2 regions of the Magnetospira thiophila genome follow, and region 1 is predicted to be linked to the other one. Evidence: riboswitches for the same ligand, from Rfam matches in the RefSeq annotation. Region 1 holds a riboswitch; the other holds the start of a gene.
What was found. Region 1 has a riboswitch for cobalamin ahead of bluB (5,6-dimethylbenzimidazole synthase). Riboswitches for the same ligand answer to the same signal wherever they lie in the genome.
Positions count from the first base shown of each region.

Region 2: linked by a shared signal. The riboswitch ahead of ACYQ1P_RS14875 (energy-coupling factor ABC transporter permease) and the one ahead of bluB (5,6-dimethylbenzimidazole synthase) in region 1 are both predicted to bind cobalamin.

Region 1 covers NZ_BAAHXF010000002.1:877,519-884,535, forward strand. Annotated here, with positions in the region: gene ACYQ1P_RS13895 (phenylacetate--CoA ligase family protein) at 1-533, shown strand, start outside; gene ACYQ1P_RS13900 (FtsB family cell division protein) at 534-848, opposite strand; gene eno (phosphopyruvate hydratase) at 999-2,276, opposite strand; cobalamin riboswitch at 2,387-2,566, shown strand; gene bluB (5,6-dimethylbenzimidazole synthase) at 2,613-3,257, shown strand; gene ACYQ1P_RS13915 (hypothetical protein) at 3,526-4,635, shown strand; gene ACYQ1P_RS13920 (hypothetical protein) at 4,712-5,671, shown strand; gene ACYQ1P_RS13925 (tetratricopeptide repeat protein) at 5,668-6,429, opposite strand; gene ACYQ1P_RS13930 (hypothetical protein) at 6,450-7,017, shown strand, end outside.
Region 2 covers NZ_BAAHXF010000002.1:1,072,857-1,079,873, forward strand. Annotated here, with positions in the region: gene ACYQ1P_RS14855 (ABC transporter ATP-binding protein) at 1-168, shown strand, start outside; gene ACYQ1P_RS14860 (ABC transporter permease) at 165-1,433, shown strand; gene nikR (nickel-responsive transcriptional regulator NikR) at 1,499-1,909, opposite strand; gene ACYQ1P_RS14870 (HupE/UreJ family protein) at 2,005-2,592, shown strand; gene ACYQ1P_RS14875 (energy-coupling factor ABC transporter permease) at 2,637-3,323, opposite strand; cobalamin riboswitch at 3,364-3,576, opposite strand; gene gph (phosphoglycolate phosphatase) at 3,920-4,582, opposite strand; gene glmU (bifunctional UDP-N-acetylglucosamine diphosphorylase/glucosamine-1-phosphate N-acetyltransferase GlmU) at 4,680-6,044, shown strand; gene glmS (glutamine--fructose-6-phosphate transaminase (isomerizing)) at 6,063-7,017, shown strand, end outside.

The DNA.
Region 1 (7,017 bases):
GAGCGCACGGCTGGGAAGACGCTTTCCTGTTCGAGATCATCGACCCGGAAAGCGAGGTCCCCCTGCCCATGGGGGAAAGCGGCGAGTTGGTCATCACCACCCTGACCAAACAGGCGCTGCCGATGATCCGCTATCGCACCCGGGACATCACCAGCCTGACCGACGAACCCTGCGCCTGCGGACGGACCCATGTGCGCATCCGCCGCATCACCGGGCGCAACGACGACATGCTGATCATTCGCGGGGTCAATCTGTTCCCCACCCAGGTGGAGGCACTGCTGGTGGATATGGCCGAACTGGCACCGCACTATCAGTTGGTGGTGCGCCGCGACGGCAGCATGGACAATCTGACCATCGAGGCCGAGGCCCGCCCGGAGATCGCCGCCGACGCCTATGCTCAGATCGCCAAGCGCATCCAGTATCACATCAAGACCATGATCGGCGTGACCTGCAAGGCGGTCGTGCTGGCCCCGGGAGAGGTGCCCCGCTCCGATGGCAAGGCCGTCCGGGTGCGGGATCTGCGGAAAATATGATCACTCCTGTTCGAGGATGATCACCTCGTCGGGATCGGCATAATTGAGCATGGCGCGCACCCGTTCATCGAGCAAATCCGGGTCCAGGCTCTCGGGGTGCAGCAGGCGTACTCGGTGTTCCCACATGTCGCGTTCCCGCGCCACCTCGCGGGCCATGGCCTCGACCTGCACCACTTCCTGACGCAGATGCAGCCAGGCGCGCAGCCCCCGGTCGCCGCTGAAGGCATGGAAGGCGAAATAGCTCACCAGACAAGCCCCCAGCACCGGTCCGGCCACCTGCCGCAAGCCGGACCGGATGTCTTCCCTCAGCGCCATGGGTCGCCCCTTCCTGCCGTGCTTACTGTTCGCGAATCGAGTCAGACTCAGACTCCTCTGAAGATCTCACGATGAGTCTTGCCGAGCGGTTAACGGAATCAAAAAGGGCGACGGAAAGACACCGCCGCCCCTTGAGGTACTGGGCTCGGACTAGCCGCGCAGGATGGAGCGTCCGGCAAACCGCGCCGCCGGGCCCAATTCCTCTTCGATACGGATGAGCTGATTGTATTTGGCAATGCGGTCGGAACGGGACAGGGAGCCGGTCTTGATTTGCCCGGCATTGGTGGCCACCGCGATATCGGCGATGGTGCTGTCCTCGGTCTCACCGGAACGGTGCGAGATGATGTTGGTATAATGGGCCTTGTGGGCCATTTCCACCGCTTCCAGGGTCTCCGACAGGCTGCCGATCTGATTGACCTTGACCAGCATGGAGTTGGCGATGCCCCTGGCGATGCCGTCAGCCAGACGGATCGGGTTGGTGACGAACAGGTCGTCGCCCACCAGCTGACATTTGGCCCCCAGTTCGTCGGTGAGGATTTTCCAGCCGTCCCAATCGTCTTCGGCCATGCCGTCTTCGATGGAGAAAATCGGGAAGCGGGCTGCCAGATCCGCCAAATAGCGGGCGTTTCCGGCTGCATCCAGGCTCTTGCCCTCGCCTGCCAGTTCGTACTTGCCGTTCTTGAAATACTCCGAGGAGGCACAATCCAGCGCCAGGACCACATCGTCCCCCGGCACGTAGCCCGCCCCTTCGATGGCCTTCATGATGAAGCCCAGGGCCTCGTCGGCACTGCCCAGGCCCGGCGCGAAGCCGCCTTCGTCGCCGACGTTGGTATTGTGACCGGCGTCCTTGAGGCCCTTCTTGAGGTTATGGAACACCTCGGCGCCCATGCGCACGGCTTCGGCGATGCTCGCCGCGCCCACCGGCATGATCATGAATTCCTGAATGTCGATGGGGTTGTCCGCATGGGCACCGCCATTGACGATGTTCATCATCGGCACCGGCAGGGTGCGGGCATGGGTGCCGCCGATATAGCGGTACAGGGGCAGCCCCACCTCGTCCGCCGCCGCCTTGGCCACCGCCAGCGAGACTCCGAGAATGGCATTGGCCCCGAGACGCCCCTTGTTGGGGGTGCCGTCCAGGTCGATCATCGCCTGATCGAGTACTTCCTGCTCCTCGGCTTCGAGACCGACCAGGGCGTCATAAAGCTCCCCATTGACGGCATCCACCGCCTTGGTCACGCCCTTGCCCAGGTAGCGGCTCTTGTCGCCGTCGCGCAGTTCCACCGCTTCGTGAACGCCGGTAGAGGCCCCCGATGGTACCGCCGCCTGACCGAAAGCGCCGGTTTCGAGAATGACTTCGACCTCGACGGTCGGATTGCCTCGGCTGTCGAGAATTTCGCGGGCATGGATGTCTGATATAGCCGTCATGGAGCGCCTCATCACATCAGGAGGAAGATCGGGATGGAAATTCTTACCGATCCCTACTCCAATGGCTGGAAAACCGCAAGTTCAACTATTATTTCACTGTCATTTCATTTACCTTCCGGCGACCTTTCGGTGCCCGCTTCGGCGGGAGAATCGGGAACGCGGTGAGATTCCGCGACGTGCCCAACGCTGTAGGGGGGACTCGGGACGCAACAGGCCACTGGCATCCGCCGGGAAGGCGCGATCCGGGGACGATCCCAAGTCAGAAGACCGGCCGGGAGGGATGCCCAAACCGCATGGACAGCGGCCCGGGGCGCCACCATCGCAAGGGGACTCCCGATGGACCATGCCTTCTCCGCCGCCGACAAAGCCGCCGTTTACCGGGCCATTTATGAACGCCGCGACGTGCGCAGCGAATTCCTGCCCAACCCGCTCCCCGACGATCTGCTGCTGCGCCTGCTCGACGCCGCCCACCACGCCCCCTCGGTGGGCTTTCAGCAACCCTGGGATTTCGTTGTCGTACGTGACCTCGCCACTCGACGGCGAGTCCATGACTTATTCACCCAGGCCAATGCCGAGGCCGCCCAAATGTTTCCGGCCGAGCAGCGCCAGAAATACCAATCCCTGAAGCTGCAAGGCATCATCGAAGCCCCGGTCAATCTGTGCATCACCTGCGACCGTGGCCGCGCAGGACCGGTGGTCCTGGGCCGCACCCACCAGCCGCAGATGGACCTCTACTCCACCGTCTGCGCCGTACAGAACCTGTGGCTCGCCGCCCGCGCCGAAGGCCTCGGCCTGGGCTGGGTCTCCATCCTCGACCCCGAGGCCCTCAAACAGACCCTCGGCATCCCCGAACGACTGGACGTCATCGCCTATCTTTGTCTCGGATCGGTCTCACAGTTCCACGACACCCCGGATTTGCAACGCCAAGGCTGGCGGCACCGAATGGCGCTGGAGGAACTGCTGCACTGGGAGGGATGGTGAGCGGGCGGCGGGTTGAAGGTCCGGGTGAGATTGCCGGTGTGAAGTGTTGGAATAAGTCGGCCTGACGAGGGACAAAGCATCAGTCGCAATGGGCATCTCGTGAACGGCAACAGCCCCCCCTCATGCCGAGATTCACCCCCCTACCTCATGCTGAGCCTGTCGAGGCACGAGCCTTTCGCAGCATGTGTCGCAACGCGCCCCCTGCTGGACCGTGCCGCCATCCTCCAGCAAGACCCACCACGAAACCGCCAGGGGCGGCCAAGGGGTCATGGGAAGCCTATCCAGCACCACCCCCGGCAACGACGGGGACTCCCTGTCCTCTGCGCCGATTCCGTCCGTTGTCGATGACAAGCCGTCGCGCCCGACCCCGTCGTTCGACGAGGGGCCGTCCCTGTTCGAGTCCAAGACGGCCTTCGATGCGGAGCCGCTGCATCCCATTGCCTCTGAACCCGTCCTCGAGGCCCCGGCACGCCGGACGAACGCCCTCCTTGACGAGTCCCCGAGCGACCGGGCGCAACAGGAAAACCTTCTCAAGCAGGCCGAGGCCGACACGGAGGCGGTCTGGAAGATGCACCAGGACAAAAAGGCCGCCGAGGAGAAAGCCGCCCGGCAGCGCATAGAGATGCGCCAGAAACAGCGCCTGGAAGAGCAAAAGCAGCAGCAGCAACGGCAGACCCTGGCTCAACAGACCACAGAGATCGCTCAGGCACGCCCCATCCGGGTCGAGCAGGCCCTGGCCAAAAGCCCGCCGCCGGTACGCATTGATCCTCTTGACACATGGGATGGGGCGACGCCACCAAAGAAGGGTGAGATTGAGACGGCGCGGCGCAAGCCGGTGATCGAGCGCAGTTTTGCCGATCAGAAGCGCCTGCATTGGGCCGACGACTATTGGACCAACAAAGAGATTCAGCAGGAATCCGGCCAATTCTATGAACTGAACACTCCGAAATCGGAGCCTACTGGCCACGCCAGCGGCAGTTCCCCCACCGGCTACGAAGGCATCCGGGAAGAAAATGACCGCATGAACAAGCTGCGCGCCAAGCAGGCTATCGAACATCTCGGTCCCCATGCGGACCCGCAACATGTGCAGATGATCGAGGCCCATTACGGGGAAACACCGCCCCCCAATGCAGATGCCTGGGGCAAGGACCGTGTCATCCACGGCAAGGAGGAGACCATCGAGGTCGACTGGACCCAAGAAGCGGCGACCTCTGAAAATACCGTCCTCATCGGCGGGTCCGGAAACGATACCTTGGCCTGGACGCAAGAGACGAAGCCCGCTCCCGTTCCGGCACCAGGGACCCAGGATTGGTATGAACATACCAACCGTCTGCTAGAGCAAATTCCGTTCAATTTGGATCAAGTTGATCCAAATTGAAGCGGTAAGATTTGCTCTATCTTATTGAATCAGAGCGATTTCCACTCATACTGAATCACAAAGTGATTCAGTATGAGTGGAAATCGCTCTAGCGCATGATCCCGAGGCCTTCGACGCCTTGTCCGAAGCGGACAAGGCGGCCCACCGGGCCTATTGGGAGCATCGTCTGGGCGGCGGTCCCAACGCCAATCCGGCGACCAACAACGCCGCGATGCACGAGGACCCGGGACATCTGAGGAATTCCTTGATCGCCGGGGAGGCGGCACGGGAAGGCTATGCCGATCCGGAACAGATCTCGTGGGAAAACGGCTTAAAACAGCGCCTGCAGGAAGAATACCAGCTCTCAGACACAGAGTCGGAAATCGCCGCGATCATGGTATCGGTGACCCCCGTGGGCACCGCCCTCGACGTTGGCGAAGGTTTCGTCAAGGCGACGGCGGCGCTGTCGCGGGGCGACGTGAAGGCGGCGATGGAACACCTCGGCTCAGCAGGCATGAGTGCTGCCAAGATCGGGAAAATCGAGAAAAAACTCATGCGATTGGCCGCCGGCGGAAGCGGCAAGGCCTTCGAGAAACTGGCCAAAGCCCTGCCGGACGTCACCTCGGCCTGGATGGCGCGCAGCGTCGCCAAGCAGGGCCTCGCCTATTCGGTGGTCAAGGAAAGCATCGCCCGGGGCTTCAAGAACGGCATGAACCCCGCCGAGGCGCTGACCGGCGGCCTCGGACCGGTGGTCCTGGGCGCGGCGGAAAGTTATGGCCGATCCCACCAGCAGGGCCTGCAACAAGGCATGACCCAAGAGGCTGCCCGCACCTACGCCCTGAAACAGAGCAGGCTCAACGCCGCCATCAGCGGCACCCTTGGGCAGGCATCCAAAGTCCTCCCGGCAAACATTCGCGACGGCTTCGTCGGCTGGATAACCGATGCTGGCAACGAATTGCTCACCGCGCAGATACAGAAATTGGCTGAGGAGAAAGGGAAAGAATGGTGGATGCCTGAAACGTCGGGCTCGCCACATCAGACAGAACGTGATCGTTAAGGCCAACAGTGCGCTTCGACGGGTATCGGTTTGGCAGGGAGAGGTTCGACCTTTTCCCGCCATTCCTTTGCCATTTCCTTTCCCTTTCGCAGCAAAGCCAACTCGTCCAGACTCAACTCATTGCCAAGTTCAATGAGCCTTTCCTGAGCTCTCTTGCCCCCTCTTTGTGCCGCGAGAAATATTTTCATGTACCCCTGTTCATGGGGTGTTACGGGATTGTGAATCGCCTCTTCTCCAACGTATCCAAGCGCAAACGGCTCACCCTGGGCGGCTGATCGATCACACCAATAAAAGCCATTGCGGACCAATGATCCATAAAACATTCGTAACCTAGTATTTCGATAAAGTTCCGCATATAGCAAACACAAAGCCCACTGGGCATTGGCATACCCCATTTCTGAGGACGTTTTGTAAAGACATAAGGCTTTGTCGGTATCTCTCTCAACGCCCTGCGCATTATTGACCATGTATCCCAACGCATAAACCGCACGGCGATTGATATCCACGTCCTCAGTCTGAAGGGCGGCCTGCTTGTACCAATAAAGCGCGGTCTTGTAGTTGATCAACTGACCCAGCCCAAACCGATACAGATCGGCCAGCCAGTATTGCGCTCTCGGGTCGCCCGCTTCCGCCAGGGGTCGCCATTCCCGATAGGCGGTGGCATAGTCCTTTGCCTCATAGGCCGCCATCCCGGCGTCGAAATCGGCGCGGGCCGGAAGGGCGAACAGGACACAAGCCAGGATCAATAAAACACGCATGGAGAGAGTATAGGCCCCGCTTGTTTCCGGTTTCAAGGAAAGCATCGCCCAGTTCATTCCGGTCCGGCCGCCCGGGCAACGCCACCGCCCGCCCCAAGCTGGACCAATGGTTCAAGAACACCTTCCCGGGCACGGTGGACTTGGCTTCTGGGCAATCGGCCAGCGGCACCAGCTTCTTCCACCCCGACGACCGCAAGCAAATCGACGCGGGCATCAATGCCGGATTGGGCGCGCGGGTCAAGGCGGGGATGCCGACGCCCGCCTCCCAACCGCAAACAAACGGCCCCTCAATGGGCGATGACGGCCAATGGTACGGCCCCGATGGCAACAAAATCGACAATCCAAACCGCGACCTGAACGTTCAAAATGCCCAAGCCGCGCCCCAGCAGCCCGCGTCTCAATCGTCCAATCGCAAGCCACCCCAGCTTATGGCACCTGTGCCCGGAGGTACTATTCGCCCTCAGGATGGCATGGGGGATGGGCGCTATGGTGCAAGTCGTGATGGCGGCAAACGCAAACATACAGGTGTAGATTTTGTCGCTAAACCCGGACAAGATGTGGTCAGTACTGTCGATGGAACTGTCACCA
Region 2 (7,017 bases), 200 kb from region 1:
GCTTTGGATTCGGACGCCCGGGGACGCTTTCTCGATCTATTGTTCCAGGAGGTTCGGGAAGCAGGAGCCACCTTGCTGTTCGTCAGTCACGATGCAAGCCTGGAACCCGCCTTTGACCGGTCCGTCGCGCTGAGTGACATCAACAGACACGGGAAGGAGGCGCCATGAGCGGTGGCCCCATTTTCGGTCTGTCCCTGCGCAGCCTGGTTAATCGACGGACGACGGCACTTTTGACCATGTTCTCCATCGCGGTCAGCGTCATGTTGGTGCTGGGCGTGGAAAAAGTCCGAACCGGTGCACGTGCCAGCTTTGCCAATACCATTTCAGGTGTTGATCTGATCATCGGCGCGCGCAGCGGCGCCACCCAGTTGTTACTCTATTCCGTTTTCCGCATAGGCAACGCGACCAACAACATATCCTGGCACAGCTACCAGGAACTGAAGGAACGTTCCGGCGTGGCCTGGACGATCCCTTTGTCGCTTGGAGATTCGCACCGTGGTTTCCGCGTTCTGGGAACCAACCAGGATTATTTCCGGCATTTCCGCTATGGGCGAAAACAGTCCCTTACCTTTGTTTCCGGCGGGCCTTTCGAGGACGTATTCGATGCCGTGTTGGGGGCCGACGTTGCCAAGGCGCTGGGTTATCGGCAGGGAGATCCCATAGTGGTCAGTCACGGGCTCGGTGCCGAGAGCTTTTCGAAGCACGACGACAAGCCATTCAGAGTCGTTGGCATATTGGCCAAAACCGGAACGCCCGTGGACCGTACCGTCCATGTGAGCCTGGAGGGTATCACGGCGATCCACGTCGACTGGAAGGGTGGCTCCCGCATCCCGGGCATGACCGTCAGCGCCGAACAGGTGCGCGCCATGAACCTGCGTCCGAAATCGGTGACCGCGATTCTGGTGGGGCTTGAATCACGCCTGGGGACGTTCGCCATGCAGCGAGCGGTGAATGAGTACAAGGGAGAACCCCTGCTGGCCATACTACCCGGTGTTGCCCTCCAGGAACTGTGGGATTTGATGGGCACGGCGGAGGCGGCTCTTACGGTCATTTCGCTCTTTGTGGTTCTGTCGGGTCTACTGGGCATGTTGACGATGCTGCTGTCCAGTCTCAACGAACGCCGCCGGGAAATGGCGATCCTCCGGTCCGTCGGCGCGCGCCCCGTCCACATCTTCGCCATGCTGATGGCCGAAGCAGCCTTGCTGGCGGGTACGGGGATCGCCGTTGGGGTTGGCTTTCTCTATGGAGCCCTTTGGGTCGCTCGCCCTATCCTTGATGCCCAGTACGGACTTTACCTGCCTCTGACGGCCCCTTCCTTGCAGGACATATGGCTCCTTGGCTTGATCCTGCTGGCTGGACTGGCGGCTGGACTTGTTCCCGCATCATTGGCTTATCGTCAGTCTCTGGCCGACGGCATGGTGGCGCGAACCTGAGGCGATGGTCGTTCATGATTGGCAGCGTGGAATGATGCCGTTGGCGACGATTTTGGAGGCGGCGGTTACTCTTCATCCTCAAGGGGGATCAAATGTAAATATCCGTGCTTCACGCCCGTCTGAGCGATGATTTGATTCGCCATATTGCGAACTTCTTCGATGGTCCCGTTCAAGACGGTGGCTTCGACGCAGTTCTCTTTGTCGACGTGAAGGTGGAGCGTTGCCGTGGGAATGTCATGGTGATGGTGCTGGGCCTCAACGAGCCGTGACGACAGGGTCCGTTCCTTGTGATTGTACATATAGACGACACAGCCGACGCATTTTGCTTCCTCTTTTACCGCGATCCGTTGTTCCGCGAGCATTTTCCGCACTGCGTCCCGGATGCCTTCCGAGCGGTTGGAATATCCCTTCAACTCCATCAGCTCGTCAAACTTTTCAAGCAGTTCATCGTCAATCGTAACGGTAATACGTTCCATCATCGGTCATCCGGTGTTGCATTGGCTTGCGAGTGTGATATTTTTTATTTTCATCACACTTGCTTGGTTTGTCCATCTTACAGGGGATTCGAACGATGAAACGATCATTCTTTCTCGCCGCCGCCGTTCTGGTGGCGGCTGCAACACCTGCCCTGGCCCATACCGGCGCCGGGTCTGTTTCAGGCTTTTCCGCAGGCTTTGGCCATCCGGTCGGTGGACTCGATCATGTACTTGCCATGGTCGCGGTCGGGATCCTGGCTGCCCAGATGGGCGGCAAATCCATGTGGTTCGTCCCGGCTTCGTTTGTCGGCATGATGATTGTCGGCGGATTGTTTGGTATGATCGGCGTGCCGGTGCCGTTCGTCGAAATTGGTATCGTCGGCTCCGTGATCGTGTTGGGCGGCGTGATCGCCGCCGGACGTCAGATGCCGATGGGTCTGGCTATGGCTTTGGTCGGGGTGATGGCGATTTTCCACGGTCACGCCCATGGCACGGAAATGCCGGTAAACGCCAGCGGTCTCGAATACGGCGTCGGATTTGCCGTCGCCACGACGACCCTGCATGCAGCCGGGATTGGATTGAGCATTGCCGTTCAGAAAATGGCGGAAAAGATTGCTCCGATTGCCGTTCGGGTGGGCGGTGGAGGCATCGCGGCCGCTGGAGCCCTGCTCTTTATTGCCTGAAGCGGTTGATTGGAGGGCGGAATAAGCCGCCCTCCTTCAAAACCTTACGACGAAGCGGCGGTGTACAGACGGTTGTGAAACAGTGTGCTGTACTTAAACCTGTCGAAGTTCTTGGCAAGGGCAAGGACGGCCAAGTCCAGCACGGGCTCGACGAGGATAACCGTCATATAGGCCGCGCCAAACAAGCCCACCTGGGCCAGATTCTCAGCGCCAAACCCTTGACCATAGAATGCCCAGAATGCGACCCAGGCGACGATCCCGGCCTGATAACTGGTGGATAGGGCCAAGGCTTGTGCATAGGTCACGTCCTTGTACGCCGTTCCATTCGGAATGACCTTCCGTGCCAGCAGGCTCATGGCAAATAGCGGCACCAGCAACGTCGTGACGTTGATACCGTATTGGGGCAAATCCGCCGGTGCGAACAGAAGCCCTTGCACCAACAATCCGAAAGCGAGACCGAGTGCCGCCGCTCCGCCTCCGAAAATCAGGAACAAGGTCGAGCCGAGAATGAAATGAACTTCGGACACGCCAATGGAGTGATGTGGCAGGACTTCAAAAAAACTGAAGACAAGCGCCGTGGTGGCAACCGTTCGCGCCGCCAGGGAGACAATGCCTCCGTCGTTTTTAATCGTGTCGTAGGCCAGCTTTCCCGCCAGCCCAAAAGCTCCAGCCGCTGTGGCATAGCTGAGGGTGATTTTAGCGCCGTCAACGACGCCCGGTTCGATATGCATGATATTTCCTTTCACCGCACCCATCGTGCGGCAATCATAAGGGTTGAACGATGCTCAGGCAGGTCTCCTGACTCGCGCTTCATCGCCGATCATCGGCCTTCCCAGGCTCACGCCCAGTGGCTTCGCGGATGCGGCTCACGCTCACAGTTGCGTGGGCAGTCACGGATCAAGCCCCGATTGGGTCGTCTCTACCGTGTTCCCTTTTGATCCCGGAGACTTGGTCTCACTCGGAACCTAAGCGGTAAAACGATAGAGCAAATGAGGGCATGTTTCACGTCTATTCTTACAGGGCAATCGAATGAGTTTTCAGTAGCGCTGTCTGACGGTTTGTGATTCGGCAATTTCTCATGTGGTTTTCGGCATGAGACATTGGCAATCTCGTCTTCCATCTGACTGGTTACAGGCGTTGAAGGTGGCGAGGCGGCAGCAATCCGTCAGACTGTGCGGTGATCTCGGGATCGAAATGCGAGTCGGCACAGGCCTCCCGATGGGCTATCGCCGCGTGCAGCGAGAGGACCGGCAAGCTCGGTACGCTCGAGGCGGACCCTCACGAGTTCACGATTCATTATTTCAATCTGGGCGCTCCCCAACGGTTTCTACAACAATTTTTCGATCAGCGCCGGCAGTTCGTCGAAATGATCAATCACCGCCACCGACGGCAACTCCTGCACCGGAATGCGGGTATAGCCGAAGGACACCAAAATCCCCGGAATTCCGGCATCGCGGGCGGCATAGGCGTCGTTGGGGCTGTCACCGACCAACAGGGCATGTTCCGGGGCCACCCCCAAGGCATCCAAAGTGGCAAAGATATGACCCGGATCGGGTTTTTTCACCGCACAGGCATCGCCGCCCAGAACGGCGGAAAAATAATGGGCCATATGCAGCTCGGCGAGAATTTCTACCGTCGGGGCCTGTGGCTTGTTGGTGCAGACTCCGAGGGTGTAATGGCCGCTCGCCTTGAGGTCGTCGAGAACCTTGATGATCCCTGGATAGGGAACCGTCTCGTCCGTACTGTGGCCCTCGTAGAAGCCCATGAAGCCCTCGACCAGCGGATTCAGGGCGTCCCCGGTGATCGCCGCGCCGGTGGCGGCAAACCCGCGCTCCACCAACACCGGCACTCCGTCGCCAATCATGCTACGCACCGCCTCGATAGGCAGCGCCGAACGGCCTTCCCGAACCAGCAATTTATTGAGTGCATTCATCAAATCCGGTGCGCTATCCACCAGCGTGCCGTCGAGATCGAAAATAATGGCCTTCATTGGGCTATCCCCTGTTCCGTCAAATTGTGACTTGGCGGTGCTCCGAGCATGTGTCAGTCTGCCGCTTTCTCACGCTTATGTAATGAACCGATTTCAGATGACCAAGGAAAAAACCGCCGCCATCGTACTTGCTGCAGGTCTCGGGACCCGCATGAAGTCGCAACTTCCAAAGGTTCTCCACCCCATTGCCGGTCGCCCTATGGTCCGCCACTTGCTGGCCGCCGTCGAGTCCCTGTCCCCCGACAAGGTGGTCGTGGTCATCGGCCCGGACATGCCGCAGGCGGCCGAGGCCGTCGCCCCCCACGCCACCGTCATCCAGTCCGAACGCCTGGGCACCGGCCATGCTGTCCGCGCCGCCGAACCGGAACTGGGCGATTTCGACGGCGACATCCTGATCATGTTCGGCGACTCCCCGTTGCTGACCGCACAGACCATGGACCGCATGTTGGCGGCGCGCCGCTCCGAACCGAACACCGCCATCGCCGTGCTGGGCTTCCGCACCCCGACGCCGGGGGCCTATGGCCGCCTGCTCACCGACGCCCAGGGCCACCTGCACGCCATTGTCGAGGCCAAAGACGCCTCCCCGGCCCAGTTGGATATCAATCTGTGCAATTCCGGTCTGATGTGCGTCTCCGGCAAGCATCTGTTCCGCCTGCTCAGCAAGATCACCCCCAACAACGCCAAGGGAGAGTACTATCTGACCGATATCGTCGCCCTGGCGCGGGCCGAGGGGCTGGGCAGCGTGGTCACCGAGGGCGACGAGGACGAGCTGCTGGGAGTCAATTCCCGGGCCGAACTGGCGCTCGCCGAATCCCTGATCCAAAAACGCCTGCGCGCCGAGGCCATGGCCGACGGCGTGACCATGATCGACCCGGACAGCGTCTGGCTATGCTGGGACACCCAACTGGGTCAGGATGTGACTCTTCAGCCGCATGTGGTCTTCGGCCCCGGCGTCACCGTCGAAGAAGGCGCGACCATCAAGGCCTTCAGCCACCTGGAAGGCACCACCGTCGGCGCGCAGGCCCAAGTCGGTCCCTATGCCCGCCTGCGCCCTGGCGCCCAGATCGGGGCCCAGGCCAAGATCGGTAATTTCGTCGAGATCAAGAATGCCCAAATCGAGCAAGGGGCCAAGGTCAGCCACCTCAGCTACATCGGCGATGCCCGGATCGGGCGTGAGGCCAATATCGGCGCGGGAACGATCACCTGTAATTATGATGGCTTCCTGAAGCATAAAACCGATATTGGCGCGGGGGCCTTCATCGGCTCCAATACCGCGCTGGTCGCCCCGGTTACGGTCGGCGACGGGGCCATCATCGGGGCCGGGAGCGTGGTCGCCAAGGATGTGGCGGCGGATGCCCTGGCGGTGACCCGGGCCGAACACCGCGAAGTGCCGGATTGGGCGCCGCGATTCCGCGAACGCAAGGCCGCCGAGAAAGCCGCCCGCAAGAAAAAAGCCCCCTAACCCCAGGAGATCTGAACCGTGTGCGGTATTATCGGGATTATCGGCAAGGCGGAAGTCACCCCGCTGCTTATTGAAGGTTTGCGACGGCTGGAATATCGGGGCTACGATTCCGCCGGAATCGCCATTCTCAGTGACGGGGCCATCACCCGGCGGCGCGCCGAAGGCAAGCTGAAAAATCTCGAAAAGCTGATCGCCAACGAGCCGGTCACCGGCACCATCGGCATCGGCCATACCCGCTGGGCCACCCATGGCGCGCCCACCGAAGTCAATGCCCATCCCCATTCGGATGGCCGGGTGGTGCTGGTCCATAACGGCATCATCGAAAACTATCAGGATCTGCGCAAGGAACTGGCCGCCAAGGGGCACCATTTCGAGACCGAGACCGATACCGAAGTGGTGGTCCATCTGGTCGGCAGTTTCATCGCCCAGGGCCTGTCGCCCCAGGACGCGGTGGCGCAAACCCTGAAGAAGCTGGTCGGAGCCTTTGCTCTGGCCATTCTGTTCGCCGGACACGAGGACATGATGATCGGCGCGCGGCGCGGCAGCCCGCTGGCCATCGGCTATGGGGACGGCGAGATGTATCTGGGCTCCGATGCCCTGACCCTGGCCCCGCTGACCCGCCGCATCAGCTATCTGGAAGAAGGGGATTACACCGTCGTCCGTCGTGACGGAGCGCAGATTTTCGATGCCGACGACCAGCCAGTGGACCGAGATGTGAAACTCACCGCCACCTCCGGGGCGATGATCGGCAAGGGCAACTATCCCCATTTCATGCTCAAGGAAATCTACGAGCAACCGGCGGTGATGGGCGACACGCTGCAAGCCATCCTCAACCCCTGGAACCGCACCATCACCCTGCCCGATCTGCCGTTCGACCCGACACACATCACCCGCATCACCATTGTTGCCTGCGGCACCTCGTTTTATGCCGGAATGGTCGCCCGCTACTGGCTGGAAAGTCTGGTGCGCGTGC